One region of the Glutamicibacter sp. FBE19 genome, then DNA from elsewhere that is predicted to be linked to it. Evidence: predicted binding sites of a transcription regulator. Region 1 holds the regulator's gene; each other region holds the start of a gene.

Region 1 (9,900 bases):
GGAACCATCTGGCCGTCCCTGGTTCTTGAGCCTACTCCCCTGCCCGGAGCCAGCTTCACGGCCTGCAATTGGCTGAAGCCTTCGGTGGCATCCTGCACGAGGTTGGCGATCTGCTGATTCTGATAGCTTGGAGTCCAGTCGATCTGCTTGGCGAGGTTCCAGACCCCCGGTCGGCGCAGGACGAAAGTGAAGTCGCTGCCCGGATCAAGGACCAGCAGCTGGCATTCCTCGCTGACCGCCGAGAGTGCCGCGCGCGGGGCAAACACTGCCACCGGCCGGGCCTCCTTGTGCCAGGCTTGCAGTCGTTCGACGGTGCTGAAGACAGGCAGGGCCATTCGGCCGTCCGGAGCATTGATCTTCACCAGTGCCATGTCGGCTTCCTTGTCCGAAGCGAAACCGTGCTCGGTCATGGCTTCTTCGCCGAGCTGGGCGACAACCGCCACGAACACCCGTGCAGTGGCCAAGGCCTTGTGGACTTCGGCCTCGGAGCCTTTGCCGTCGCGCAGCTGCGCCAGCGCCTCCATGGTTTGGGAGTCGGCGCTGCCGTCGTCCTTGTCGAAATTATGCAGGGGGTTGCCCTCGCCGCTGAGGTCGCGCCCTTCCCAATCCTGCCCCGCAGAGTCGGCGGGTGAACCGGCCTGGGCCAAGGCCGCGACGATATGTCCAGGCAGGTGGCGTTGAGGCGCTGATTCAGAATGCTCCGTGCTCATAGCTCCATGCTATCGGTGGATTTGCTTCAGTTGAAAGGACGGACGGAATCTTCTCCCATGAGCTTGAACACCACGGATGGGTAATTCAAGATTTTTTGCGGAAATCAGCAGCCGGCGAATGCCCTCTGGTTTCATCGTGCGCTGTCCGCGCCAGAAAACAAATGACGGCTTGAATGCCCAGTGGCATTCAAACCGTCATTGTGGTGGAGCGAGCGGACTTAGCGGCGTCCTGCTACGTCCAGGGCCTCCTGCAAGGTGAACTGTCCTGAGTACAGGGCCTTGCCCATGATGGCGCCCTCGATGCCTTCTGGAACTAGCTCGCGAAGCACACGCAGGTCTTCGAGCGACGAGATGCCGCCCGACGCTACGACAGGCTTATTGGTTTTTGCGGCGATTTCACGCAACAGCTCGACGTTCGGTCCGCGAAGGGTGCCGTCCTTGGTCACGTCGGTGACGACGTAACGGGCGCATCCCGCATCTTCCAGGCGCGCCAGGACCTCCCACAAGTCGCCTCCATCTTTGGTCCAGCCGTGGCCCGACAAGGTGGTGCCTCGAACGTCCATGCCCACTGCGATCTTGTCGCCATGACGGGCGATGGCCTGCTTGGTCCATTCAGGATTTTCTAGCGCAGCGGTTCCCAAGTTGACGCGGGTCGCGCCGAATTCCAAGGCGCGGTCCAGGGACGCATCGTCACGAATGCCACCAGAGAGCTCAACTTTGATGTTCAGTTCCTTGGCGATGCGCTGGACGATCTCCACGTTGCTGCCGCGGTCAAAAGCAGCATCCAAATCAACCAGGTGCAGCCATTCAGCGCCTGCGTTCTGCCAGGAAAGGGCAGCTTCCAGTGGATCGCCGTAGCCCGTCTCGGAACCGGCTTCGCCCTGGACCAGACGCACTGCCTGGCCTCCGGCGATGTCTACGGCAGGCAAGAGTTCGAGAATTGGTTGCTCGCTCATAATGTCCTTTGTGAAGAAATGAATTTTTTAGAGGGCCAATACCCACGCGGCAATGATGCTCATTGCTGCGAGAGCCCATAGCGCGATGACCCAAGAGATATGGGCCTTCTGGCTTTTGAGGGAGATCGCTCCGCCAGCCAGGAATGCGCCAACGAACCCAAGCACGATGGTCCACATGCCTACAGGGTGCCCAACCAGTTGCGCAACAGCTGTGCGCCGGCTTCGCCTGACTTTTCCGGGTGGAATTGCACTGCCGAGAGTGGACCGTTCTCCACTGCGGCCACAAATGGCGTTCCGTGCGTGCTCCAGGTAACTTGAGGCGGAGTCATTGCAGGTTGCGTAACGTCGAATTCCCACTTCTGTACTGCGTATGAGTGCACGAAGTAGAAACGCTCGTTCTCGACGCCGGCAAAGAGCTTGGTGCTAGCTGGTGGCTGCACGGTATTCCAGCCCATGTGCGGAATGACATCGGATTTGAGCCGTTCGACGGTGCCGGGCCATTCGCCGATACCGGCCGTTTGGACTCCGTGCTCAACGCCTTCCTCGAAGAAGACCTGGTGGCCGACGCAAATTCCCAATACGGGTTGTCCTCCGGCGATGCGGCGGCCGATCCAGCGCAGGGCACCAATATTCGTCAGCTGTTCCATCACGGACGCGTAGGCGCCAACGCCAGGAACAACCAGCCCGTCAGCGCTCATGACCTTTTCGGGATCTGCGGTCAGCTCCACGTGAGCACCCGCGGCTTCCAGCGCCCGGACAGCCGAACGGACGTTGCCCGAACCGTAGTCGAGAACAACTACATTCTTCTTTTCCACTTACAGTGCACCCTTCGTGGATGGAATCTTGTCACCCATGCGTTCGTCGAATTCAACGGCTTCGCGCAGAGCTCGTGCAAAGGACTTGAACTGGGCTTCGACAATATGGTGTGGATCGCGGCCCGAGAGCACCTCGATATGTGCACAAATCTGGGCGTGGAAGGTGATCGCTTCAAAAACGTGGCGGGTCATGGAACCGGTGAAGTGCCCACCGATGAGGTGGTATTCCTGCCCCGCCGGCTCGCCGGAGTGGACGAGGTAAGGGCGTCCGGATACATCCACCACTGAACGCGAAAGCGCTTCATCCAATGGAGCATATGCGGTGCCGAAGCGCCGGATGCCGGCCTTGTTGCCCAGGGCAACGCGCAGCACTTCGCCGATGGTGATGGCGGTGTCCTCCACGGTATGGTGCACGTCGATGTGGGTATCGCCCGTTGCCCGAACGGTCAAGTCAATGAGCGAGTGCTTGGACAGCGCGGTGAGCATGTGGTCGTAGAACGGCACGGACGTGCTGATCTCCGACACACCAGTTCCATCGAGATCCAGTTCTACGAATACGGACGATTCGCTGGTGACGCGTTCCATGCGGGCGCGACGTGCGCCAATCAATTCGGCAGCCATGTCTTCCTTCGCTTGTTCTTGATTACTTTTCCGCGCCGAGCAGCTCGGATAGACGATCCAAGAACGCAGTAGTTTCTGATTCGGTTCCGGCGGTTACTCGCAGAGTGCCCGGGATCCCATTGTCGCGGACGATAATGCCTGCTTCCAACAATCCTTCCCACACCGCGTGGGGGTTCTCCAGCCCGCCGAAAAAGACGAAGTTGGAGTCGGAGACGGAAGGCTTAAGCCCAAGCTCTTTCAAGCGGGCAACAATTCGATCTCGTTGCGTTTTGATGTCTTCCACCTGGGCTAACAACAAATCGATATTCTTCAGCGCCGCTACGGCAGTTGCCTGCGTGACGGCCGAGAGGTGGTATGGCAGCCGCACCAAGCGAATGGCATCGGTGACTTCAGGCGCCGCTGCGAGGTACCCGACGCGGGCACCGGCAAGGCCAAAGGCCTTTGACATGGTGCGCGTGACGATGAGCCGCTGGCGGCCTTCAAGCAAGGTGAGCGCCGATTTGGTGCTGGACAAGGAAAACTCGGCGTAGGCTTCGTCAACAATGACCATGCCATTGTGCTCGCTCATTGCGTCATATACGGCTGTGATCACGTCCAGGCCAAGCGCCGTGCCCGTGGGGTTGTTAGGAGAGCACAGGAAGACAATGTTCGGTTGGTGCTTGAGAACTTGTTCTGCCGCGGATTCTGCGGAGAGAGTGAAATCCTCGGCGCGCGTACCGGCGATATATGTTGTATCGGTCCCGCTAGCTAGGAGGGGGTACATCGAGTATGTTGGTCCGAAACTCATGACGCTTCGTCCTGGCCCGCCAAATGCCTGCAGGATTTGCTGGAGGATTTCGTTCGAGCCGTTTGCCGCCCAGATGTTACCTGCGGTCAGGGAGTGGCCGAGATAGTCAGCCAGCAGTTCACGGAGTTCGGTGAATTCACGATCCGGGTATCTGTTGAGGCTGGTTGCTGCTTTTGCGACCTCTTGCGCAATGGCATCCACGACAGTTGGCGGAAGCGGATGAGTGTTCTCGTTGACATTCAGCTGAATGGGCACGTCGATTTGTGGTGCGCCATATGGGGATAGCCCGCGGAGATTCTCACGCAAGGGCAGCTGACTCAAAAGTTCACTGCGGTCATTCACGCAATAAGTCTACGTGCGTACCGGCTTGGCGGGTGAATCCGCTACGAGTCAAGGTAACAATCCCCTGCCTCGATCGATGCTCTAACCAGCGAGCACAGGGATCGACAGCGAGTCGCCAACGTGGATCTCGCTTCCCTGGAGGGAGTTGAGTTCCGAAATGTGGCTGACAGCAGAAGTGACGTCGTAGCCCTGGGCGTACTCCTTGGCCAAGCTCCACACGGTGTCGCCCGGGATAACGGTGACGTCCACAGTTTCGACGCCCGTTGGGAGTTCAGATGATGCCCTTGCATCTGAAGCGAACATCGAGAAGAAGAACGCTGCAGCTACGGTTAGCGCAAAAACTGGAATGCCCACCAAAACAGCCCAGCCGCGGCGGTTGATCCGGATCTTCAATGGGCTCTGGGTTTGATTTGAGTCAAGTGCGAGGGTTGCCATGACCTTATCTCCTCAAGATTGTGTAGCGATGCGAAGTTATATTCGATATGTAGATTTCGAAGACTTGTTCGAAACTAGTACATCTGTTCTAACAGAGCTTCGTCCGACTTGTCCAGAAGTTTTCGAACAAATCTTTGAAAGAAGCTCGCTTATCCACTAAGATTTCGAAGTAGACGAGCAATGAAAACATCACACCATCTGGCTCCGACAGTTTGGACTGCCGAACTTTCGACAGATAGCTAGGGAAGGCAAAATCTCATGTCAGCTTCACAACGCACTCCCCGATCGAATGCACGCTCGTTGACGATTCGCCAAAAGAAGATCCTGGAAACGATCCAGCGTGCCATCGGCAAGAACGGCTATCCACCATCCATGCGTGAGATTGGCGACTCGGTAGGACTCAAGAGCCTTTCGAGCGTCACCCACCAATTGAGCCAGCTGGAAAAGCTCGGGTACATTCGTCGAGATCCACGCCGTCCGCGCGCCATGGAGATTTTGTTGCCGCTGCAGTTGGCGGACGATGCTGAGAACTCAACGGCGTCGGAGGCCGCAGAGAGCAAGGCTGCCGAAGACGCGATGGTCATCGAGCTCAGCACGTCAGCCGATACGACCATGGTTCCATTGGTCGGCCGGATCGCTGCTGGTGGGCCGATCCTTGCTGATCAGTCTGTCGAAGATGTTTTCTCGTTGCCTCGCCAGCTGGTCGGACACGGCGAATTATTCATGCTCAAAGTCTCTGGCGATTCCATGGTTGATGCCGCTATCTGTGATGGTGACTGGGTAGTCGTCCGCCGTCAGCAGAATGCTGAAAACGGCGATATCGTCGCTGCATTGCTGGACGAAGAAGCCACTGTCAAAACCTTCCGGCAGCGCGATGGGCATACATGGCTGCTGCCCCAGAACTCACGCTACGAACCGATCTTGGGCGACGCGGCCAAGATCATGGGCCGTGTTGTTTCTGTGATGCGTTCGCTCTAATCGCATCTGGCATGAGGGGTGTTGGTGCGCAAGCATCAACACCCCTCAGTCGTTTGCTCCCTGCGATTTCGGTTTCGATTCGCACCGTTGTGCTGCGCTGAAGATCATCCAACGCTGAACTGCCGCTGAGAGCCGTCGTGGTTCTTCGTTGACCAATCGGCTAGCTGTCGACGTCACCAAATCGCGTGCGATGCCCCGAACGTCCAGATCCATGCGCTCATCGTTTGCGCAGAGGGCCAGGTATCGGCAGAGAATCCCGGCAAATAGGTTGCCATCGCCTCCTCCATCAAGCACCAGGGATCCGGCCTCGTCGGCCAGATGCCGGCGTGTGGCATGAACAAGTGCAGCAGCATGCTCCAAATCAGCTGCGGTACCTAATTCCAGCAGCGCGCCGAGCACCGGACCCTGGTTATAGGTATAGAGGTGATCTTCCAGTTTTTGGCCTGTTGAAGTGAGTCTGAGCCCATCAAGATATAAACCGTGCTGGTCGCTGAAGATGTTGGAATGCATCCAGTCAAGCAGCTTCCTGGCTTGTTCGCGATCACCGATGCGTGCGAAAAAGAGTGCGGCAGGAGCGTTGGCAGGGGCATTCTTGAAATCGCGTTTCCTCGACCAGTACAAGCCGCCATCGAGGACTTCGTCGATGCCGCTTTCCAATTGCTTGCGCAAAGTCGTTATTGCTCGTTTTGCACCGAGATGGCTGTGCCCTTCCAGCTTCCGGGAAAAAGCCAGCAACCTCTGGCTCGCCAGCGCCAGCCATGCCATATCGTCAAAGAAGTAGTTCGGGAAGACTCCGAAATTGCGAATGCGGATTCCTGCCAGCAGGTCTTTGGCACGGTGAAGTTCGCGCCGGGCTGCATCACGATCGCCAGCTTCCCAATAGCCCAGCCCGTCGTCAAGGATCGCATCCAGGTAGTGGGCCTGCCACCAGTAGTTCCACTCAGCAAACGGATGAGAAAATCCATTCATATCGCTGAGCATGCTTCCGTCATGCATCCGGTGCTGAAGGCTATAGGGCCGGCCAATCCACGTGCCTGGCAGGCGAAGGAGCCGATGGCCAAAACGCGCATGCGTATCTTCGGCTGCTTCACACGCCAGTTCCCTCATGGATTTCATCTTGCCTTCCGGAATTTGCCTTCCCTGTGGCGCAGACATTAGTGCATTCAACGAGCCCGAGTCACCGGGTCATTGCTTTCGAGCACCGGAAGTTACTTTTCAGCAGGCTTGAGGCGTTCCAGAACTCCAGAAATGACCTTCTTGTCTACTGTGGGCCACATCGGTGGCAGGGTAGCCTTCAGGAAGCTTCCGTAGCGCGCCGTGGCCATGCGCGAGTCCAATATGGCTACAACGCCCCGGTCGTTGACCGATCGGATCAGGCGTCCTGCGCCCTGCGCCAAGCGGATGGCGGCATGCGTAGCCGAAACCTGCATAAAGCCATTGCCACCATGCTTGGCGACGTCTTCGGTCCGGGCCTTCGAAATCGGGTCGTCGGGGCGTGGGAATGGAATCTTGTCGATGATGACCAGACGGCAGGAATCCCCCGGGACGTCAACTCCCTGCCACAGCGTCATCGTGCCAAAGAGGCAAGTGTCGCGTTCGTCTGCGAACTGTTCAACCAGGGATTTCATGCTGGCCTCGCCCTGGCACAAGATGTCCACGTCCAGCCGCTCGCGCAAGATGCTGGCGGCCTCTTCCGCCGAACGCTTCGAAGTGAACAGCGCCAGTGCGCCACCGCCGGATGCCTTGATGAGATCTTCAATCTCGTCCAGGGTCTCAGCTGCAAGTTGACGGCCAGGTTTTGGCAAATGCCTGGCTACGTACAGGATGCCTTGTTTTGGATAATCAAAAGGGCTTCCCACATCGACGCCAGTCCATGTTGGCGCTCCGTTCCCCATCAAGCCCAGCGAACCGGCCACGGCATCAAATTGCGAACCGATAGCCAACGTTGCACTGGTGAGCACGACCGTGCGGCCATCAAATAGGCCTTCGCGCAGTTTTCCTGCCACCGACAGCGGTGCGACATTCAGCGTTGCCGGTTGGGATTCTTCGGCCTCCACGTAGCCTCGGCCTTCTACGAACTCCCGTGGGCGCGTTGTGTAGAGAACTTCGCGGCGCTCTTCAGATTCGAGCATGCGCAGAGAGTCATCCATAACAGCCTGCAGCTGGGAGCGTGCAGTCTGTCGTCCGCCATCGGCGGGCGCGTTCGCCTCTGGCTTGGACAGCGCCAATGCCAGGCGAGCCTGCTCAACAATGTCATTGAGTGCAATGCCCATGTCTTCGCGCAAGCCTTGCTCCAGCAGACCGGTGGGGATCCCCGTCAGGGACTTCTCCAGTCGGTTGGCCGCTTTGACCATTTCATCGACGTTGACGCCGCAGTGGCGCTTGGCGCCACCAGCAGCAGTCATCACCATTCGAGCCGACAGGGCGCCAGACACCGAGCTGGTCACGCGGTCCTGCAGTTCGTGGGCCTCATCGATGATGGCCACGTCGAAATCCGGCAAGACCGACAGGCCTTCAAACGCAGACACCGCCAGCAAGGCATGATTGGTGATCACCACGTCAGATTCGGCCGCGCGGGCGCGTGCCATTTCCGAGAAGCATTCATCGGCCATCGGGCACTTTTGAGAACCCAGGCATTCCATCGCCGAAACCGAAACCTGCTTCCAGGCCTTGTCGCTGACTCCGGGCACCAATTCATCTCGGTCGCCGGTGTCGGTGCGCTCGGCCCAATCGCGAAGTTTCATCACTTCACTGGCAAGCGGTGAATAGGTGGTTCCGGCGGGTACTGCCGGTTCATCCATCGAGAACAGCGTGCCTTCGTCATCGGGGTATCCGCCACCGAGCTTGTATTGGCACAAGTAATTGGAGCGGCCTTTGAGCAGAGCCACATCCATGGGACGGGAGAGCTTGCCCTTGAGTGACTCAAGTAATCTCGGCACGTCGCGACCGACAATTTGCGACTGCAACGCGAGTGTAGCGGTTGAAACAATCACTGGCTTGGCACTAGTTTGCGCATGGGCCAGCGCCGGAATGAGATAGCCCATGGACTTTCCCGTTCCGGTGCCAGCTTGAACCAGCAAATGTTCTTCGTCTTCCAAGGCAGCCACCACGTGCTTGACCATTTCCTGCTGGCCTGTACGCATGGCGCCACCCATGGAAGTTACCGCGGCCTCAAGAAGCTCAAGGGCCTGCTCTTGCTTATCCATGAATGTTGAAAGTCTCCAACTCTGCCGCCAGGGAATCGCGCACCTTGACGATCAATCGCGTGCCGTTGTCCAGGTGTTCGCTTTCCAGGATTTCAGATTCGCTCTGATGCAGCTTTGCGATCAAATCCCCGCGGTTGTACGGGATGAGAACTTCAAGCTGAATGCCTGGACGCGGAATCGACGAGCTGATCTTTTCCAGCAGCTCTTCGATGCCCTCACCGGTGTGAGCCGAAACCACGGAGGTATTGGATTCACGGTTGCGGATTCGTTCAATGACAAATGGATCCGCGACGTCAGCCTTATTCAGGACGATGATTTCCGGGATATTCAACGCGTCAACTTCGCCAAGCACGGTACGAACGGCCTGAATCTGCCCCTCCGGGTCAGGGTGCGAAGCATCCACTACGTGCAGGATTAGATCAGAATCGGCAATTTCTTCCAGAGTTGAGCGGAAGGCTTCCACCAACTGGGTTGGAAGGTTCGACACGAATCCAACGGTATCGGCCAACGTATAGGTCAGCCCGTCTTCAGTCGACGACTGGCGCACGGTTGGATCCAAGGTGGCGAACAGCGCGTTCTCCACCAGGACACCGGCATTGGTCAGACGGTTGAGCAAAGATGACTTTCCGGCGTTGGTGTATCCGGCGATAGCCACTGCGGGCACTTCATTGCGCTTGCGATTGGCGCGCTTGGCCTCACGAGCAGGCTTCATGGCCTTGATCTCGCGACGCAGCTTGGCCATGCGGTCGCGAATGCGGCGACGGTCCATCTCGATCTTGGTTTCACCCGGACCACGCGAGCCAATGCCGCCACCAGCGGCACCTACACGACCACCAGCCTGGCGGGACATCGATTCGCCCCAGCCACGAAGACGTGGCAGCAGGTACTCGAGCTGAGCCAGTTCAACCTGTGCCTTGCCTTCTCGGGACTTCGCATGCTGCGCAAAGATATCAAGGATCAGGCTAGTGCGGTCAATAACCTTGACCTTCACAATGTCCTCGAGTGCGCGGCGCTGGGACGGAGCCAGCTCAGCATCAACCACCACGGTAT
Region 2 (9,900 bases), on a different contig from region 1:
CTCATTGGGTGCCGCAGTTTTTCGTCGCCGGAAAAACAACAATCTCGCAGTGCAGAAAGCAGTCCATGTCATCTAGCCCCATTGTCCACTTTGAGGACGCACGCTTGGCCTATGGGTCGCGTGTGCTCTGGGATGAGCTCAACCTATCCATCGCGGCGGGCGAGTTTCTTGCAGTTTTGGGCCCTAACGGCTCCGGCAAGACCAGCTTCATTAACACCATGCTTGGAACCACCTCGCTGAATCGAGGTTCCGTAGCCATTGCTGGCGCTCCGGTTCGTCGTGGATCGGCGGCCGTTGGCTTGATTCCCCAGCAGCGTCCCTTTGGCGACAACGTCCCATTGCGCGCCCGGGATCTCGTTGCCCTCGGCGTAGATGGTTCCAAGCTGGGTATCCGCATTGGTCGAAGTGCGGTGCGTCAAAAAGTCGATGAGCTTCTGGAGATGGTGGGGGCTAGCGGCTACGCCAACCGGCCGGTATCCGATCTTTCAGGAGGAGAGCAGCAGCGTCTGCGTGCGGCTCAAGCCTTGGCCGGAAACCCCAGGGTATTGCTATGCGATGAACCGTTGCTGTCACTGGATTTGCACCATCAGCAAGCCATCAGCGAAGTGATTCATCGCCAGGCCGTCGAGCGCGAAAGCGCTGTCATTTTCGTGACTCACGAAATCAACCCGATTCTTCCGTATGTGGATCGCGTGCTTTATCTGGCAGAAGGCCGCTTCCATCTGGGCACGGTTGATGAGGTCATGCAGTCATCGGTGCTCACCGAACTTTATGGCGCCCCGGTGGACGTGCTTCGCGTGAATGGGCGAATCGTGGTCGTGTCCGGGGCCGCGAGCAGCGACTTGCCGGCAGATGGGCACGAGCATGCTGAAGACATCGACCTGGAAACCGGGAAGTAGGAGCGGGACATGAACTTTTCGGACTTCATCGACAAGGCATTTAACTTTGACGATTACGCGCAGCTCTTGCCGCTGGTTTCCAATTCGCTGATTGCTGGGGCCGTGCTCGGCGTTGTCGGCGGCTTGATCGGCATCTTCATCATGATGCGTGACATGGCCTTTGCCGTTCATGGAATCGCCGAGCTGTCTTTCGCCGGTGCCGCGTTTGCGCTGCTCATCGGAGCTGACGTCGTGACAGGATCGGTATTCGGGTCGCTCGTCGCAGCGCTGATCCTTGGATTCCTTGGGACCAGAGCGCGTGATCGCAATTCCATTACCGGCGTGCTGATGCCATTTGGCTTGGGTCTTGGCATTTTGTTCTTGTCCCTCTATGAGGGGCGCAGCGCCAACAAGTTCGGGTTGCTGACCGGCCAGATAGTTGCTGTCGATGATGTGCAATTGACTGGAATGCTGGTGCTGTCGCTTGTCGTTGTGCTTGCCTTGATTCTCGTGTGGCGGCCGTTGACATTTGCATCCGTAGATCCGGTGGTAGCCAATGCCCGGGGCGTTCGCACCTCTGGATTGTCGATTTTTTTCATGGTGATCCTGGCGCTTGCGGTGGCAGTTACCATCCAGGTGGTTGGCGCGCTGCTGGTGCTTGCTCTGCTCATTACGCCTGCAGCTGCGGCAATGCGCATAACTTCCAATCCAGTACTGACTGTGGTGCTGTCTATTGCGTTCGCAGAATTGGCTGTTGTTGGCGGTATCTTGTTGGCGCTAGCTGGCGCATTGCCGATTAGCCCGTACGTCACCACGATCTCGTTCCTGATTTACGTCATCTGCCGTGGAATTGAATATGTGCGTTCTCCCCGAAGGCGCCATCAAGTGTAAGTGGAAGTTTTCCAATCGCCCCAGTTCATGTGGACTGGGGCGATTGCTGTCTCCAGCTCACGTTCTACTCCCCGTGCGGGCAGGTAGCCCCGATCAGGCAGGGATATCCTCGATATCCGGCGGACTGCTCCCGGTGTCCGGCGGCCGGTTCAGCCAGTCCTCGAAGGAACGCACCCAGTCAGCTTCGCTCATGCACTGCGGGTAGGGCTGATGCGCAAAACCTGTCGCCGGCGGCGCGGTCGAATGATACGTCGGCCCCATTCCGGTAGCGATCTTCATCCGGTGCGGCCCCCGGGAGATGACAATTTCCTGCCATCCAGGGGTTTCCTTGGCCTGGTTGCAGAACTTGCACCGTCCATCGGCGTTGACCACGCAGGTGTGCCCGCCCAGGCAGGCCTGGGTGACGTGGTCGATTTCCTCGATCATCCCGTCGCAGAAGGGGGTGCGGCAGCGCCGGTCCCGGGTTCTGATGAACTTCTTCATTTTCTCCGGGAAGATCCGTGCGGTGGAGTCCATCGCGATCAGCTCCCGGTCCCCGGGAGCGGTATAGAGGCGGATCAGCTCGATGCTCGCTTCCAGGGTGTCGATGAAGGCCGGGGGCCGGGTGGTGGCCATTTCCGCGAGGGTCATGTTGTTCAGGATTTCCTTGCCGGCGACCAGCTCGCGCGCGTATTGCGGGGCGATGACCCCGTAGCCGTCGAGGTAGGCTGGCTGCCGGTCGCCGAGGAAGAGGGTCTTGTCGGTCATGACCAGCGCGACGTTCATGTTCACGGGCACTGTTGCATCCGGGCTGGTGCAGAAGCTGGAGAGGTAGTCGGCTTCGATTTGCGCGCGGGTGCGCGGGTCGCCGTGGGCTTTGAGGCTTGTGGATTTTGCCTTGATGTCGTTTTTCAGGGCCAGGCCGGCGATGATGGGCAGTTCGGCGTGGAGGCTCATCATGCCGGTGTCCGGGTGCGCGGTGAATTTGATGCGGCGTTGCTCTTCGGCGCTTTTTTGTTCTTTGCACTGGTCGTCCGAGGCGTAGGCGTAGGTGAAGTCCTTGACGGTGTCGCTGATTTTCCTGGTGCCCTGGTTGGCGAACAGTCGGGGGTTCTTGGCGTACAGCTGATCGAATTCGGTGCGGCGTTCGGCTTTGAGGATGCGCAGCGGGGTGAGGATGGCGCGCATTTGGGCTTCGGTGAATTCGCCGCGGCTGTAGGCCGCGGCCAGGTGCGGGGTGTCGTTGAAGAGGATGCGGCAGTTTTCGAGGTATTCGCGGTAGCCGTGGGGGTCTGTTTTGCGGGCGAGGGCTATGGTGGCGGCGGTGCCGCGGTTCAGCTGCTTGAGGTTGCCGCGGGTGGCGTTCTGGTGGACGACGTTGATTTCGGTTTGGTGGGCGAGGGCTGCTTGGTGGTAGCGCAGGGAGGAGATGGCGCGTTCCAGGCGGGCGATGCTGGTGAGGCATTCCTCGGTGGTTCCGTGTTCCTCGATGTGTGCCAGGCTGGTTTCCAGTCCTTTGACCACGGCGGTGAATCCGTCGTGGTTTTCGGGGTTGGGGGTTTGCGCTGGGGGGATCGTGGTTTCGGACATGTTCTTATTTTACGCCAGTTATTAGAATATGTCTTCGATGGTTTGGTTGCGGGTGGATAACTTTTAGAACACGGTAAAGTTACCAGTCAGCGATTGTATTGGCTTGGAAGCTGAGGGGAATTCAAGCTTCAGGAGAGTGCTTTGGCGCGGCATTCAGCGCAGATGCCATAGATCTCGACGGTGTGTTCGGGCTCGGAAAAATCGTGTTCAGCAGCAACCCTCGCAGCCCAGCGTTCCACCGAAGGGGCTTGAACCTCGACGGTCTTGGAGCATGACCGGCACACGAGATGGTGGTGGTGGGTTTCAGTGACGCACTGGCGGAAGCGGGCTTCGCCATCGCCGCTGCGAAGGACATCGAGCAGGCCGTCATCAGCCATGGACTGCAGCAGGCGGTAAACGGTGGCCAGGGAAACCTTCTTCTCGGAATCCTGCAACCAGCGGTGAAGCTGCTGGGCCGTAGCGAAATCGTCGATCTCGCTCAAGGCCTGCGTAACAGCCAATCGCTGCTTGGTGATCCGGGTTTCTGGCTGGGACATCTACGTGCACCATTCCTTGACTTCGTCGCGGGTCGGCAAAGGGCCTGTCTGCTCGGCCGATCACCTGTACTTCCTCTCAATTTTAGCCAACTTTCCCAGATGATGCGTGTCTGTGGCTGGCACGGGCGGGGCGCGAAGCCTACGCTATGGATATGCGTATCAAAACCAGAGGCCATTCTTGTATAGAACTGAGCACGATCGACGGTTCGCTGCTGCTGGATCCTGGCGTCTTTTCCGATCTGACTGGCGTATTCGAAGGCAAGCACGCGGTGCTGGTGACTCATGAGCATGCGGATCATGCCGACCGGAATGCGATCGTCCAGGCGCTTGCAGCCAACTCTGTTTTAGAGCTCTACGCACCCGCGGCGCTGGCCCGGGAATTGCGCGAGCAGCTTCCTTCGGCCGCCGCGGCCCAGGTGCACACGGTGTGCGCCGGCGCGGACTTCATCGTCGGCGGGATCAAGGTGCGCGCCACCGGTGGTACGCATGCCACAATCCACCATTCGATCGATCTTGTCGCCAACGTCGGCTACCTGCTCGGCGACCACGCGGTGGGCCAGCCGGTGGTCTACCACCCGGGCGACAGCTACCACGTCCCGGTCGGCGTGCCGGTGGACGTGCTGCTGCTTCCGGTCATGGCGCCCTGGGCGAAGATGTCGGAGGCCGCGGACTTCGCGACGGCGGTCAAGGCGGAGGCCTGGGTGCCCATCCACGATGGGCTGCTCAATGAACGTGGTGTCGCGCTGTTTGATCGCCAGCTGGGTGCGATCGCCGAACGCGCTGGCAGCCAGTTTGCGCGCCTGGAGAATGGCGCCGAATACAAAGTCGAAGAACTCGTAGCAAGGTAGCGCAGATGAACCCGTTGATTTCCGCCCAAGAGCTGAAGGCCCTGCTTCCTGGCGAGTGCGTCCTGCTTGATGTCCGGTGGGTGCTCGGACGGGATGACGGCGCGCAAGAGTATGCGCTCGGGCATCTTCCCGGTGCGGTGTTTGTCGATATGGAGCGGGAGCTGTCGGGCGCGGTGGGCGAACATACCGGGCGGCACCCGCTGCCATTGCCCGCGGACTTCGAAGCGGCCGCCCGGCGCTGGGGGATCAACCCGCAGAGCCACGTGGTGGTGTACGACGATTCTGGCGCGCTGGCCGCGGCCCGGGCCTGGTGGCTGCTGCGCCATGCGGGGTTCGAGCAGGTGCAGGTGCTCGACGGGGGACTGGAGGCTTGGAGGCAGGCCGCGGGGCCGATCTCCACGCAAGCCCCCGAGGTGAGCCCCGGAACGGTGTCGCTGTCCTGGGGGCGGATGCCGGTGGTGGACTTCGACGAGCTGGAATCCCTGGACGGGGTCTTGATCGATTCACGGGCCACCGTACGGTATCTGGGGATCACCGAGCCGGTGGATCCGGTAGCCGGCCACATTCCCGGCGCGCTGAACCGCCCGACCACCGACAACCTCGATGAGCAGGCCCGCTTCTACGGCCCGGAAGCCTTGCGGGCCGCCTTTGAAAAGCTGGGGGCGCAGCAGCCCGGATCGGCCGCCTACTGCGGCTCCGGGATTACCGCGGCCCACCAGGTGCTGGCCGCTGCCAGCGCCGGGATCGAACTCGGACTGTATCCAGGCAGCTGGTCCGAGTACTGCTCCTACCCGCAGGCGCCGATCGCCACCAGCGACGAAAAGCACCGCCACTAGATTTCCGCAACCCGACGAAAGGCTGCCATGAGCACGCTGTTCAGCAAGATTATCCAGGGGCAGATCCCCGGCCGGTTCGTGTGGCAGGACGAAACCTGCGTGGCGTTCCTGTCCATCGGCCCGCTCTCCGATGGCCACGCCCTGGTGGTGCCGCGCGAGGAGGTCGACGAGTTCACCGATGCCTCCGAGCAGCTGCTCACGCACCTGACCCTGGTGGCGCAGAAGATCGGGCAGACCCAGAAGCGGGTTTTCGGCGCGCAGCGTGCCGGGCTGATGATCGCCGGCTTCGAGGTTCCGCACCTGCATGTGCACGTGTGGCCGACCAATTCGCTGGCGGATTTCGACCTGTCCAATGCGGCCGACAACCCGGATCCGCAGGCGATGGACAATAATGCGCAGAAGCTGCGCGACGGGCTGGTCGCCGACGGCCACGGCGAGTTCGTGCCCGGGGCCTGACAGCGTGGCCGGCACCCCTGCACGCTACAGCTGCGCCAGCCCGTCCTTCATCGCCTTGCGGATGCGCTTTTCGCTCACCGAATAGGCCGTCCCCAGCTCCTGGGCAAAGAGCGAGATGCGCATTTCCTCCAGCATCCACTTCACCTGCGCCAGCAGCGCCGGGACGCGTGCGCCCTGTGGCACCTTCTCCAGCGCGCTGTCGTACTCGTCTTCCAGCTTCTGGATCACCACCAGCGCCTGGGAGTCGCGGGTGACCGCACCTGCGCGCAGCTTCTCCAGGCGCTTTTCGACGCCGGCCACATAGCGCGGCAGGCGCATCAGATTCGCCGCTCCCGTGGCGGCGATGAACCCCGGATAAATCAGCTGCTCCAGCTGTGAACGGATATCGGTGACCGCCGCGAACATGGCCAGGGACTTGGTGCTCTTCAAATCCTTGTTGATGCGGGTGGAGGCGCCGAACACCTTGGCCACGATCGCGGTGATCGTGAAGATGGTGTCGATCTGCTCGGCGCGCACCGCTTCAAAGAGGGCCTCGAAGCCTGCCCGGTTCATCGGCAGCGACTCGGGAACCAGCTGATCGACCGCGGCCATGGTGCAGTCGGCGATCAATTTGTCGATCGAGCCATGCGGGTTCTGCGTGAAGACCAGCTTCTCCGCGTTGTTCAGGTGCGAGATCACGAATTTTGCCGCCGGCGGCAGGCGCAGCATCAGCAATCGGATCACGCCGGAGCGGTGGGCGGCATCGCGCTCGGCTTCGCTGCGGAAGACCGTCAAATCCACGGTGCTGCCGTTATCGTCCAGCCCCGGGTAGGCGGTGATTTGCTGGCCCATCACGGTGGTGGTCACCTTGGCCGGCAGGGTATCGCCCAGGGTCTGGCCCGAGGACTCCAGCTGCGGCCAGGTCTCCAGGGCCTTCTGGTCCCAGGCGCCGGTGGCCGCCGAAGCCTGGGCCTTCTTGCGCTGGCTGGCAGCAGCCACGGGCTTGCCGGGCTTGCCGGGTTTCCCGGCACCGGGGGAGTTGACCCCGCTGGCCAGGGCGGTCCGGTTGGCGGCGGCGAATTTGTACTGCAGGGCGGCCAGGTCATCGCCCTGGCCGAGCACCTTGCCCGAAGCGTCGGTGATGGTGAAGCCAAAGCGCAGGTGCGGCGGCAGCGTGGCGAAGTCGAAGACCGCCGGGTCGACCACCATGCCGCGCAGCCGGCGCAATACCAGCGCCAGGGATTCGGCCAGATCGTCGGCGGACGGATCGAAGTCGGTGTTGAGCATTTCAAGCGCCTTGGCCGCCACATCCGGGGCGGGCACGAAGTTCTTGCGAATCGACTTGGGCATGGAGCGGATCAGTGCGGTGATCAGCTCGTGGCGCAGGCCCGGGATCAGCCAGGCGAATCGCGCCGGATCCAGCTGGTTCAAGAACACCACCGGAACGCTGAGCGACACGCCGTCGCCCTCGGAGCCGGCGGCGGCAGGGTTGTATTCGTAGCTCAGCGGCAGGTGGATGGAACCAAGCTGCCAGGTGGTCGGGAACAGCGTTTCGTCCAGTTCCCCGCCGTCGGCCAGCAGGGCTTCGGGATCAAAGTCCAGCAGCGCCGGATCGGTGGCCCGGGCCTTCTTCCACCAGCGGTCGAAGTGCCGCTCGGAATAAACCTGGGCGCCGACCCGGGCGTCGTAGAACGCGAAGAGGTCATCGTCGCTGATCCGCAAATCATGCCGGCGCATGCGGGTTTCGAGCTCTTCCACTTCTTCGAGCAGCGCCTGGTTCTTGGCGAAGAACTTGTGGTGGGTCCGCCAATCGCCCTCGACCAGCGCGTGGCGGATGAACAGCTCGCGCGCCAGGAGAGGATCAACGCGCCAGTAGTGGAACTGGCGGCGGGGAATGATCGGCAGGCCAAAGAGCGTGACCTTCTCATAGCCCATCACCGAGCCGGTGCGCTTGGACCAGTGCGGTTCGGAGTGCGTGCGCTTGAGCAGATGCGGGGCTACTTCTTCCACCCATTCGGGCGCGATGGCCGCATTTACCCGGGCCCAGAGGCGCGAAGTTTCCACCAGCTCGGCGGACATGACCCAGGTGGGGGACTTCTTGAACAGCCCCGATCCGGGGAAGATCGCAAAACGGGTGCCGCGCGCGCCCAGATAATCGCGCTTGCGCTCATCGTAAAGGCCGATATGCCCCAGCAGCCCGGCCAGCAGCGACTTGTGGACCTGGTCCTCATTGCCCGCCGGATCGATCGGCGCGGCCGCCACGGTAATGCCCAGCGGCTTGGCCAATTGGCGCAGCTGGGTGAACAGATCCTGCCATTCGCGAACGCGCAGGTAGTTGATGAATTCGGACTTGCACAACCTGCGGAAGGCCGAGGAGGACAGCTGCTTTTGCTGTTCCTGCAGGTAGGCCCACAGGTTCAGCAGCGCGATGAAGTCGGACTTCTCGTCGGCGAAGCGCTTGTGCAATTGAACCGCGCGCTCGCGCTGCCCGGTCTCCTCGCTGGGGCGCTCGCGCGGATCCTGGATGCTCAGCCCGGCGGCCAGCACCATGAGCTCCTTGGCGACGCCGCGATCCGCGGACTCCACGATCATTCGGCCCAGGCGCACATCCAGCGGCAACTGGGCCAGCTTGCGCCCGATATCGGTGAGCTTGGCGGCCTTGGTGGATTCCAGGGCGCCGAGCTCGCGCAGGAGGTTCACGCCATCGGTGATGGCGCGGGCTTCGGGCGGCTGCACAAAGGGGAACTGGGCCACCTCGGTGGCGGAGGAGACCACGCCCATGGAGATCATCTGCAGGATCACGCTGGCCAGGTTGGTGCGCAGGATTTCCGGGTCGGTGAATTCGGGGCGCGCCTGGTAGTCGGGCTCGGAGTACAGGCGGATCGCGATGCCCTCGGAGACACGGCCGCAACGCCCCGATCGCTGGTTGGCGCTGGCCTGCGAAACACGCTCGATCGGCAACCGCTGCACCTTGGTGCGGTGCGAGTAGCGCGAGATGCGGGCGGTGCCGGTATCGATCACGTACTTGATGCCCGGCACGGTCAGCGAGGTTTCGGCCACGTTGGTGGCCAGGATGATGCGCGGGGCGCCGCCCGGGTGGAAGACCCGGTGCTGCTCGGCCAGCGACAGCCGGGCGAACAGCGGCAGCACCTCGTAGCGCGGCAGGCGCTTATTGGAGGCGACCAGGGCGCGCAGGGCCTCGGCGGCGTCGCGGATTTCGCGTTCGCCGGAGAAGAAGATCAGGATGTCGCCCGGGGCTTCGCGGGACAGCTCCTTGACCGCGTCGGTGACCGCATCGAGCGGGTCGCGCTCTTCTTCCAGGGAATTCTCGTCGGCGTTCTCGGCGTCCAGCTCGGCTTCGGCCTGCAGTGGCCGGTAGCGCAGTTCCACCGGGAAGGTGCGCCCGGAGACCTCGATGATCGGGGCCGGTTCAATCTCGCCCGATGGCAGCGGCGTCCCGAAGTGCGCGGCAAATCGTTCCGGGTCGATGGTGGCCGAAGTGATGATGATCTTCAGCTCGGGGCGCCGGGGCATGATCTGCTTGAGGTATCCGAGCAGGAAGTCGATATTCAGGCTGCGCTCGTGGGCCTCGTCGATGATGATCGCCGAATATTTTCTCAGCAGGCGGTCGCGCTGGATTTCGGCCAGCAGGATGCCGTCGGTCATGACCTTCAGCTTGGTATTGCGCGAAACTTCGCCGGTGAAGCGCACGTGGAAGCCGACTTCGTCACCGATCTGCGTGCCCATTTCCTCGGCAATGCGCTCGGCGACGGTGCGCGCGGCGAGGCGCCGGGGCTGGGTGTGCCCGATCATGCCCTGCTCGGCCAGGCCGAGTTCGATGAGCATTTTGGGCAGCTGGGTGGTTTTGCCCGAACCGGTTTCGCCGGCAATGACTACTACCTGGTTT
Region 3 (9,900 bases), on a different contig from region 1:
CAGCGGGATCGGGCGCTCGGCATGAGCCACGGTGACCGTCGGGGTGCCGGTGCGCTCTTCGAGTTCCTTCTCGAAGCGGGTGACATCGCCGAGGGTGGCGCTCATCAGCAGGAACTGCGCCTGGGGAAGCTCAATGAGTGGCACCTGCCAGGCCCAGCCGCGCTGCGGGTCGGCGTAGAAGTGGAACTCATCCATGATGACGCAGCCGACATCGGCCTTTGAGCCTTCGCGCAGCGCGATATTCGCCAGGATCTCCGCGGTGCAGCAGATGATCGGAGCGTCCGCATTCACCGAGGAATCGCCGGTGACCATGCCGACATTCTCGGCACCGAAGATCTTGCACAGGTCGAAGAACTTCTCCGATACCAGCGCCTTGATCGGCGCGGTGTAGAAACTGATCTGGTCGCGGGCCATGGCGTAGAAATGCGCGGCAATGGCCACCATGGACTTGCCTGAGCCTGTGGGGGTGGCCAAGATGACGTTGTTGCCGCCAGCCAGCGCCATCGACGCTTCATCCTGTGCGGGGTAGAGAGTGATGCCGCGGGTTGCGACCCATTGGCCGAACGACTCGTAGATTTCGTCGTCGGATACGTTTTTGCTGTCTGCTGGCAAATATTCGGTGAGCAACATGATGCTACTAGCCTATCGGTTGAGAAGTGTGACTGAGCGCCTGATCGGGGTGCGGTTCAAAGGTTTAGGCTTAGGGCATGAAATGGGATCCAGCAAAGTACACCGAATTCTCTGATTACCGTGGGCGCCCTTACAAGGATTTGCTCGGCCAGCTAGTCGACCTAGAGCCGAAGAAGGTTGTGGATCTGGGCTGCGGTCCGGGCAATATGACTCGGCTCATCGCCCAAAGATGGCCGCAAGCGCAGGTGACGGGGCTGGATTCCTCGCAGGATATGATCGCCAAGGCCGAATCGTCCGAGCATGAAGCGAATCTGGATTTTGCGTTGGCAGATGCCAGACAATGGCAACCAGAAGAGGATCTGGATCTGCTGTTCTCCAATGCAATGCTGCAGTGGTTGCCGGATCATCGTGACTTGCTGGCTGCCTGGCTTGGGAAGATGAAAACCGGCTCGTATGTAGCGATCCAGGTGCCGGGCAACTTCGGTTCGCCTTCACATGCGCTCATGCGGCAGGTTGCTGAAAGCGCGAAGTGGGCTGGCAAGCTCGGCAGCGTTCTGCGCGACGGCCATGTTGTGGGGGAGCCGGAGGACTATCAGCGCCTCTTGCTCGACGCAGGGTTCCAGGCAAATGTGTGGGAGACGGCTTTCCAGCAGTTGCTGCTGGGCGACGACCCGATTCTGGATTGGGTCCGCGGCACGGCCCTGCTCCCGGTGCGCCACGCACTGGACGAGCAGGACTACCTCCGCTTTGAAGACGATTACCGGGCCCAGATCTCCGAGCATTACCCGTTTTTTGAAACCCGCGATGGCACCAGACTGACGAATTTCCCCTTCCGCCGCATTTTCATGATCGGCCATAAGCTCGGCTGAAGTCAGCGAACAGCCGAAGGACGGATTCTGCGCGGCAGCCCGGGCAGCACATGGATGCAGACCAGCACGATCAGCGCGCCGAGCGCCAGGCCGGAGAACACATCGTGGACATAGTGCGCTCCCACGCCCACGCGGGCCAGGGCAACCAGCAGGGCAGCAGGAATGGCCACGGCGGCCAGCGCGGGCCGAACCAGCAAGCAGGTTGTGGCGATGGCCGCTGCCACCACCGAATGGTTCGAGGGCCAGGACCAATCCCCGGGCTGCGGGCAGGCCATCGCCGTGACCGCTTCAAGGGTTCGACAGGGGCGTTCCTCGGTGACCAGCGCCTTGAGCAGTTCGCTCAGTGCGTAGGCCAGCACCGCCCCGAGGGCACCGCAGATCAGACGCCAGAAGGCGTTGCGGTCCCGGAACCAGAGAGCCACCGTGAGCAGGATGGCTCCGAGCATCAAGAACTTGAGCAGGGTTTCCGAGCAGAAGACAGCCGCCGCGGACAACACCGCGGAGTCCCTCACGGATCCTGAAAGGCCCAGATACAGGACATCGCGCAACGGGTAGGACACGACCGCAATCAGTGCCAGGGCCGCAATGAAGATGGCTGGCCGAGAAGGCCGGATGGCATAGCGTCGAGGAGAACTAGAATTCACGAGTGGTGATTATACGGCCCGGGATGCGGTGTGGCCGCATGCCCTTAGCCGAGGGTTACCAACCGCGTTCACGCCACTCGTCCAGATGCGGACGCTCGGCTCCCAGAGTGGTCGAGTCGCCATGTCCCGGCAGCACCTTGGTTTCATCCGGGAAGCGGTCGAAGATTCGTTCCGATACGTCAGTGATCAACGAAAGGAAGCGCTGCGGATCTTTCCAGGTGTTTCCCACGCCACCGGGGAACAAGCTGTCGCCGCTGAGGACGACTGGCTGACCGGAGGAGTCCACCAGCGCATAGCCGAGGGAACCGGGAGTATGCCCGCGCAGGTGGATGACTTCGATGATGACATCGCCCAGCTTGAGCTGGTCGCCATGATTCAAACCATTCGTGACCTGGACGCCTGATTCTTTCTTGATGCCTTCCATATCGTCGGCGCCTGCGTAGGTCGTCACCGGGTATTGCTCGACAAGCTCGGCCAAGGCGCGCACGTGGTCCCAGTGCTGGTGCGTTGTCGCGATTCCTGCAATCCGCGGATGATCCGCGTCGTTCCTTGCCTCATCGATCAGCCTCGCGATAGCCGTTGCATCATCTGCGGCATCAACGAGCAGCTGTTCGCCAGACCGGCGGTTGGTAATGAGATAGACATTGTTCGACATGTCGGAAACCGAAATCCAGCGGATGGTCACATCATCTAGCAATAGTTCGTTCATACCATCACACTACGTTGGAATATATGCTCAACGCGATAGGCTCGGGACAGCAGAAGTCATAGTCCTGGAGAATGGAGCAAAGCATGAGTGAACTAGGTTTCATCAAGATCGACCCCAAGTCCACCGTGGCGCCGTACCAGCAGGTCCGTGAACAAATTCTTTCCGCGATAGCCAAAGGCAAATTAGCGCCAGGAAGCAAGCTTCCCTCGGTGCGGGCGCTGTCGGGCACACTGAACCTGGCAGTAAATACTGTCGCCAAGGTATACAAAGAACTTGAGCTGCAGGGCGCAGTTGTAACGCGAGGGCGCCACGGAACAGTAGTACAGGCTGCAGAGAACCGAGCCGAACAAGAAGTTAGCGATGCGGCAGCAGATTTGGCCCGGATTGCGCAGCTGTGGTCAGTCGATGAAGCCACTGCCGTAAAGTACCTGCGCGCTGCCTTCAGCTCCTTGCCTCGCTAGACGACTAGGCATTTGAGCCCACGAATTAGTGATTGAAAGATTTGTGGATAACTCTCCTGGAAGATCGAGATCCCGGTTTAGACTCTGGAACTAATTAACGTTCCCGGAGGCAGGAAACCACCGTGAACTCGAATAGGAATGGTCGCACGCACTACGCGAGTTTCGCGGTGATCGCTGCAGGAGCGGTAATTCTCGTTCTTGGGTTGCCAGGCTGTACTGCGAACAAGGCGGAATCAAGCCCAAAGACGCCACAAGAGCAGGTGCCCGTGTCCGCGACTGTTGCCTGGGAAAGCGAAGAAGTTCTCGTATCTGACGTAAAAGTTCTCGGCGAGGTAGCCATTGCCTATCGGCGCCAGGGACCGCAGATGGAAGTCATTGCCAGAAACCTGAACAACGGCAAGCAACTTTGGAAAGATGAAGCGCTTGGGGCGGCAGATAGCCGGGGTATTGATCCGACGATTGAAATAGCCAAGTACAAGGGCAGAAATTACGTCGCCTACACCGGAACCAAAACAGGGGCCTACGGACGCCTGAAGATCGCGGATGTTGCTACCGGTAAGCCGGTCAGAATTGAAAACAATTTTGACTTCTGGGGCTTTCGACCGTTTGTTTGTGGCAAAACCTTCTGCGCTGAAGGGGCGAAGGTACGCGACGGGCAGCTTCTTGGGCATCATCATTTCAAATTTGATTGGACCCGCAAGCGCTGGAATGAAGTGCCAAAAGGTGAGCTCGAGTTTGGTCTCCAGCAAGGAGGGCGGCGCTTGACCGACGGAGTAATTTCGTACTGGAATGGCGATCTGGAAATGTTGAGCTACTCGAAAGGTTCGAAGACTCTTTGGAAACGTCCCTACGAAAAAATATTCGGTAAAGGGTACGAATCAAGCGCGGGCTGGGCATGGGTGACAGTGGGGGACGACAAAGAAATCCTGCTGGGCTACGGTAAGCATGCACAAGATGACTTCTTCGAAACAGATAAGAAAAAGGCACAGTATCAATTAGTGGGCCTGTCCAAAATTGTCGCAATCGACGCGAACAGCGGAGAGGTTCTATGGCGCCAACCAGGTATCTCGAGGTTGTGCGGAGTGGTATCACCGCAAGGAAGCGCGGCTAAGGACGACACGATCGTAGTGTGCTACTACAACTCCGGCAAACAGATATTAACCGATGAAGGGGAAGGCCGCTACAGTGCTCATTCAAAGGGAGCTACATGGAGCGCTGCCGCCATTGATACGAAAACTGGTACTAAAAAGTGGAGTCATAAACTGACCGATATATACAAGTACTTTGACAGACTCGAAGGCGCTGGTATTCCGGTCACTGAAGAACCAATGTCCATACTTCCACTTGAAGGGGGAGACCAAGCGGTCAATAGCGAAGATGGGACGGTTGTACCGCTGGAAGAAGTCGTAGGAGGCACCGTTCTATGCACCGTTGATCGTGATTCCTATTACATATATTCGGTGACTTTGGGTACCCAAGCCACGTGGGACACCAAAGCCTCCGGGGACACTCGTTTCACAGATGCCCAGGCCGTCTGCAAACGTGGGTCATGGAAACCTATGGAAGCCATCCCCAAAGTTGCTGAATTCCGGAGAGCTGGATACATAGATGACGAAGTCGTGGTTCTGAGCCAGCTAGGAGGAATGGTGGCATATCGCTTGACCGATGCCAGCGGAGACTAGTCCCGGATTGGCGCTCGCCGGGACTGCGGATACGCCTCGAGAAAAATTTCTGTGAGATAGGTCCATTCGTACACTTATTCGAAGCAGTTTTCGATTAGTATGGCTTCGTGGCTATTACTGCAGAGAGCAAGAAAACAGATCTCACTCGCCTGGTCGTTAAGGGAGCGCGTGAGCACAACCTGAAAAATGTGGACATCGATCTGCCCCGCGACGCGATGATCGTCTTCACCGGACTTTCCGGATCCGGCAAGTCCTCCCTGGCATTCGACACGATCTTCGCTGAAGGCCAGCGGCGTTACGTTGAGTCGCTTTCTGCGTACGCCCGCATGTTCCTCGGGCAGGTAGACAAGCCAGATGTTGACTTCATTGAGGGTTTGTCTCCGGCGGTGTCGATTGACCAAAAGTCCACCAGCCGGAATCCCCGGTCAACAGTAGGCACGATCACCGAGGTCTACGACTACATGCGTCTGTTGTGGGCTCGTGTCGGACGCCCGCATTGCCCCATTTGCCATGAGCCGATCTCCAAGCAGACTCCACAGCAAATCGTGGACCAGCTCATGGAGCTGCCCGAAAAGACTCGCTTCCAGATTCTCGCCCCCGTGGTTCGCGCACGAAAGGGCGAGTTCGTCGACCTCTTCGCCGAGCTGTCCTCGAAGGGATTCGCGCGCGCCCGGGTTGATGGCACCATCATTCAGTTGAATGATCCGCCGAAATTGGCCAAGCAGGTGAAGCACACCATTGAGGTCGTCGTTGACCGCCTGGCCATCAAGGAAGATGCACGCCAGCGCCTGACCGATTCGATTGAAACCGCGCTGGGGATCGCCGACGGCCGTGTGCTGGCCGACTTTGTCGACCTTGCCGAGGATGACCCGAAACGAGTTCGGGCATTCTCGGAAAACCTGGCTTGCCCTAATGAGCATCCACTGGCCATCGATGAAATCGAGCCACGCACATTCTCCTTCAACAATCCTTTCGGCGCATGCTCGGCATGCTCGGGCATCGGCACCAAGCTGGAAGTTGACGAGCACCTGATCGTGCCCGATCCAGAAGTGGCCCTTGCAGACGGCGCAATCGCCCCATGGTCGTTGGGCAAGGCAACCACTGAATACTGGAATCGCCTGATCGAAGGCCTGGGCCACGAGCTCGGCTTCACCATGGAGACCCAGTGGAAGGACCTGTCTGCCAAGGCCCGCGAAGCGATCCTTAACGGCAAAGACCACAAGGTTGTGGTCCAGTACAAGAACCGCTTTGGCCGTGAGCGCAAGTACTCCACCGGTTTCGAAGGGGTCATCTCCTACGTTCACCGCAAGCATGAAGAAACAGAGTCCGATCATGCCCGTGATCGCTACGAACAGTACATGCGACAGATTCCTTGCCCGACGTGTGGCGGAGCGCGCCTGAATCCTGCGTCGCTGTCGGTCCTGATCGGCGGGCGTTCCATCGCTGAAGTGTCGGCTATGGATTTGCGCAGTGCCGCCAACTTCCTGTCGACCATTGAGCTCTCGTCCCGCGAGGCGAAGATCGCAGCCCAGGTGCTGAAGGAAATTGACGCCCGCATGAAGTTCCTCTTGGATGTGGGCCTGGAATACCTCACCCTGGAGCGCGCTGCCGGCACCCTGTCCGGTGGCGAGGCTCAGCGCATTCGCTTGGCAACTCAGATCGGTTCCGGTCTGGTTGGTGTCCTGTATGTCCTTGACGAACCATCTATCGGGTTGCATCAGCGCGACAACCGCCGCTTGATCGACACCTTGCTGCATCTGCGCTCCTTGGGCAATACGCTCATCGTTGTTGAACACGACGAAGACACCATCGCCGAAGCCGACTGGATCGTGGATATTGGGCCAGGCGCCGGTGAGCACGGCGGCGAAGTAGTGCACTCGGGCTCAGTCGAGGGATTGAAGGCCAACACCAAGTCGCTGACCGGAGACTACCTCTCGGGCCGCAAGAAGATTGATGTCCCAGCGAAGCGCCGCAAGGTTGATAAGGACCGCAAGCTCAAGGTAGTGGGCGCCAGCGAAAATAACCTGCAGGATGTTTCCGTGGAATTCCCGCTGGGCTTGCTTACCGCAGTGACTGGCGTGTCGGGTTCGGGCAAATCGACTTTGGTCAACGACATCCTGTACAAGGTGCTGGCCAACAAGCTCAATGGCGCCAAGCAAGTACCGGGACGGCATACCCGAGTGCTCGGCCTTGAGCACCTGGACAAAGTTGTACATGTGGACCAGTCGCCGATTGGCCGCACTCCGCGGTCCAATCCTGCCACGTACACCGGAGTTTTCGACCACATTCGCAAGCTCTTTGCCGAGACCAACGAAGCCAAGCTGCGCGGCTACCAGCCGGGTCGATTCTCGTTCAATGTCAAGGGCGGACGTTGCGAGGCGTGCTCTGGCGATGGAACGCTCAAGATCGAGATGAACTTCCTGCCTGATGTCTACGTGCCGTGCGAGGTTTGCCATGGTGCACGCTACAACCGCGAAACATTGCAGGTGCTTTACAAGGGCAAGAACATCGCAGATGTCTTGAACATGCCAATTGCCGAGGGAGCTGAATTCTTCAGCGCCTTCACGCCGATCGCACGCCACCTGCGGACCTTGGTCGATGTCGGATTGGGCTATGTCCGCTTGGGCCAGCCGGCGACGACGCTATCTGGTGGCGAAGCCCAGCGCGTTAAACTTGCCGCTGAATTGCAGAAGCGTTCGAATGGCCGTTCCATCTACGTCCTGGATGAGCCAACGACAGGTCTTCATTTTGAGGACATCCGCAAGCTTCTGAAGGTCTTGCAAGGCCTGGTGGACAAGGGCAACACCGTCTTGACCATTGAGCACAACCTCGACGTGATTAAGTCGGCCGACTGGGTCATTGATCTTGGTCCTGAAGGCGGTTCCGGCGGTGGCACCATTCTGGCGACTGGAACGCCTGAAAAGGTCGCCAAGGTCGGCGAATCGCACACCGGGAGGTTCTTGGCCGAAATCCTGTAGAAGTGGTGGAGCGGATCGGGGAAATATGCCATTTCAGTCATGGATTCCTGACCCGCGCCCGCTTCATGGGAAGATAGCTAAGTGAATATGTCGGTAACAAGTGTGCTCTTTGATCTTGACGGGACCCTCGTTGACCCCGCAGGTGCTATTACCTCGGGTATTCGTCATGCCCTCGTGGCCCACGGTCTCCCGGATCCAGGCGAGGCACGTGTTGAAGCGCTGGTGGGTCCGCCACTGCAAGTTGGGCTGCGCACCCTTGACGGGGTGACCGACGAAAATATCGACTCCATCATCGCGACGTACCGTGCCCGGTACGAAGAGGTGGGCATGGACGATTCGCTGGTTTATCCGGGGATCGTCTCGCTTCTTGAGGCGCTGCGCCACGAGAACATCTACGTCGCTGTGACCACCGCAAAACCGGTGAACATCGCACGCCTGCTTCTGGAACGCAAAGGCCTGACTGAGCACCTCGACGCGATCCATGGAAACGCTGACGAGCACGGCAGTACCGGTTCGAGCAAGACGCATATCGTTGCTGAAGCGTTGTCCCACGGGGATCTTGAGGCGAGTTCGAGCGTTGTCGTGGGGGATCGGTACTACGATCTGGATGCGGCGCGTGAAAATTCTGTTGCATCTATCGGTGTGGCTTGGGGATTCGCGCAAGGCGACGAACTGGCCAGCGCCGACCTCCAAGTCGAAAACGTCAGTGAATTAGCAAAGGCGATCCTGGGGGAGCAGATAGCCCGTTCCTTCGAAATTGAAGCAAGCGTCATGCAGGAAGGTGCGAAATAGATGAGCATCTACACCATGACGCGAGCCTCGATTCGCGGCGTAATTAATGGAATATGCCGCGCCGAAGTTACCGGCCTTGAAAATGTGCCCAAAGTGGGCGGATTCATTGTCGCTTCCAATCACCTCTCCTTCTTCGACTCCTTGATTATCCAGGCCCTGACCCCTCGTGACGTTGCCTTCTTCGCAAAGGCAGAGTACTTCACCACACCAGGTGTCAAGGGCAAGCTCATGAAAACCTTCTTCGAGTCCGTTGGATCAATTCCAGTGCAGCGCGGCGAGCAGGCTGCTTCTGTGGCTGCCCTGGATTCCTTGGTCGGCATCATTGAGGAGGGCGGCGGAATCGGAATCTATCCCGAAGGAACCCGTTCCCGCGACGGAAAGCTCTACCGGGGACGCACTGGCGTAGGCTGGCTGGCACTGACCACTGGCGTACCTGTAGTCCCTGTTGGCCTCATCGGGACTGAAAAGCTGCAGCCAGCAGGCTCCAAGGGCTTCAGGCCGGCAAAATTCCATATCCACTATGGTGAACCACTGCACTTTGACCAGCTGGGCCGAAAGCATCCGCTGCCGCAACGTCGCCAAGCGACCGACCGCATCGTTGATGCAATTGCTGAGCTTTCTGGCCAGCAGCGCGTGGACTCATATAATCAGTTACCTCCAGACGCGAAATAACCTATGGCTGATCCAGCAAGTTACCGTCCGAAGACCTCGGATATTCCAACGAAGCCCGGCGTGTACCGGTTCCGCGACGAGCATGGCCGTGTGATCTATGTTGGCAAAGCCAAGGTTTTGCGCAATCGACTCACGTCGTACTTCGCCAACCCCGACCGCCTGACGCCCAAAACGCGAGCCATGGTCTTCACCGCGGGCAGTGTCGAGTGGACCGTTGTTGGATCCGAGTTGGAAGCCCTGCAGCTCGAATTCGTATGGATCAAGGAATACAACCCGAGATTCAACATCGTTTTCCGCGATGACAAAACGTATCCGTATCTTGCGGTGACCTTGAATGAAAAGTACCCCCGTGCTCTTGTCATGCGAGGCGACAAGCGCAAGGGCGTCAAGTACTTTGGCCCTTTCTATCCGGCCAAAGCCATTCGAGAAACCCTGGACACCCTTTTACGCGTATTCCCGGTCC

Evidence for each region. Region 1 encodes LexA, which represses DNA repair genes until DNA is damaged. Its sites were predicted from a motif close to TCGAACANNTGTTCGA; they were not measured.
Region 2: the regulator LexA is predicted to act here: its motif matches at 3,361-3,376, upstream of H6F58_RS10190 (DUF222 domain-containing protein).
Region 3: the regulator LexA is predicted to act here: its motif matches at 5,062-5,077, upstream of uvrA (excinuclease ABC subunit UvrA).

The regions. Positions count from the first base shown of each region.
Region 1 is NZ_JACKQN010000002.1:38,317-48,216, forward strand. Features, by position in the region: gene H6F58_RS03805 (SseB family protein) at 1-710, opposite strand, end outside; gene priA (bifunctional 1-(5-phosphoribosyl)-5-((5-phosphoribosylamino)methylideneamino)imidazole-4-carboxamide isomerase/phosphoribosylanthranilate isomerase PriA) at 929-1,666, opposite strand; gene H6F58_RS03815 (hypothetical protein) at 1,694-1,843, opposite strand; gene hisH (imidazole glycerol phosphate synthase subunit HisH) at 1,846-2,481, opposite strand; gene hisB (imidazoleglycerol-phosphate dehydratase HisB) at 2,482-3,102, opposite strand; gene H6F58_RS03830 (histidinol-phosphate transaminase) at 3,125-4,231, opposite strand; gene H6F58_RS03835 (LysM peptidoglycan-binding domain-containing protein) at 4,313-4,666, opposite strand; gene lexA (transcriptional repressor LexA) at 4,925-5,644, shown strand; gene H6F58_RS03845 (glycoside hydrolase family 76 protein) at 5,690-6,613, opposite strand; gene H6F58_RS03850 (ATP-dependent DNA helicase) at 6,853-8,850, opposite strand; gene hflX (GTPase HflX) at 8,843-9,900, opposite strand, start outside.
Region 2 is NZ_JACKQN010000005.1:83,934-93,833, forward strand. Features, by position in the region: gene H6F58_RS10180 (metal ABC transporter ATP-binding protein) at 66-899, shown strand; gene H6F58_RS10185 (metal ABC transporter permease) at 909-1,769, shown strand; gene H6F58_RS10190 (DUF222 domain-containing protein) at 1,863-3,338, opposite strand; gene H6F58_RS10195 (Fur family transcriptional regulator) at 3,467-3,874, opposite strand; gene H6F58_RS10200 (MBL fold metallo-hydrolase) at 4,027-4,722, shown strand; gene H6F58_RS10205 (sulfurtransferase) at 4,728-5,558, shown strand; gene H6F58_RS10210 (HIT family protein) at 5,586-6,014, shown strand; gene hrpA (ATP-dependent RNA helicase HrpA) at 6,039-9,900, opposite strand, start outside.
Region 3 is NZ_JACKQN010000012.1:71,375-81,274, reverse strand. Features, by position in the region: gene H6F58_RS16250 (DEAD/DEAH box helicase) at 1-630, opposite strand, end outside; gene H6F58_RS16245 (trans-aconitate 2-methyltransferase) at 708-1,499, shown strand; gene H6F58_RS16240 (phosphatase PAP2 family protein) at 1,502-2,143, opposite strand; gene H6F58_RS16235 (MBL fold metallo-hydrolase) at 2,199-2,852, opposite strand; gene H6F58_RS16230 (GntR family transcriptional regulator) at 2,936-3,313, shown strand; gene H6F58_RS16225 (hypothetical protein) at 3,436-4,995, shown strand; gene uvrA (excinuclease ABC subunit UvrA) at 5,103-7,973, shown strand; gene H6F58_RS16215 (HAD hydrolase-like protein) at 8,061-8,765, shown strand; gene H6F58_RS16210 (lysophospholipid acyltransferase family protein) at 8,766-9,437, shown strand; gene uvrC (excinuclease ABC subunit UvrC) at 9,441-9,900, shown strand, end outside.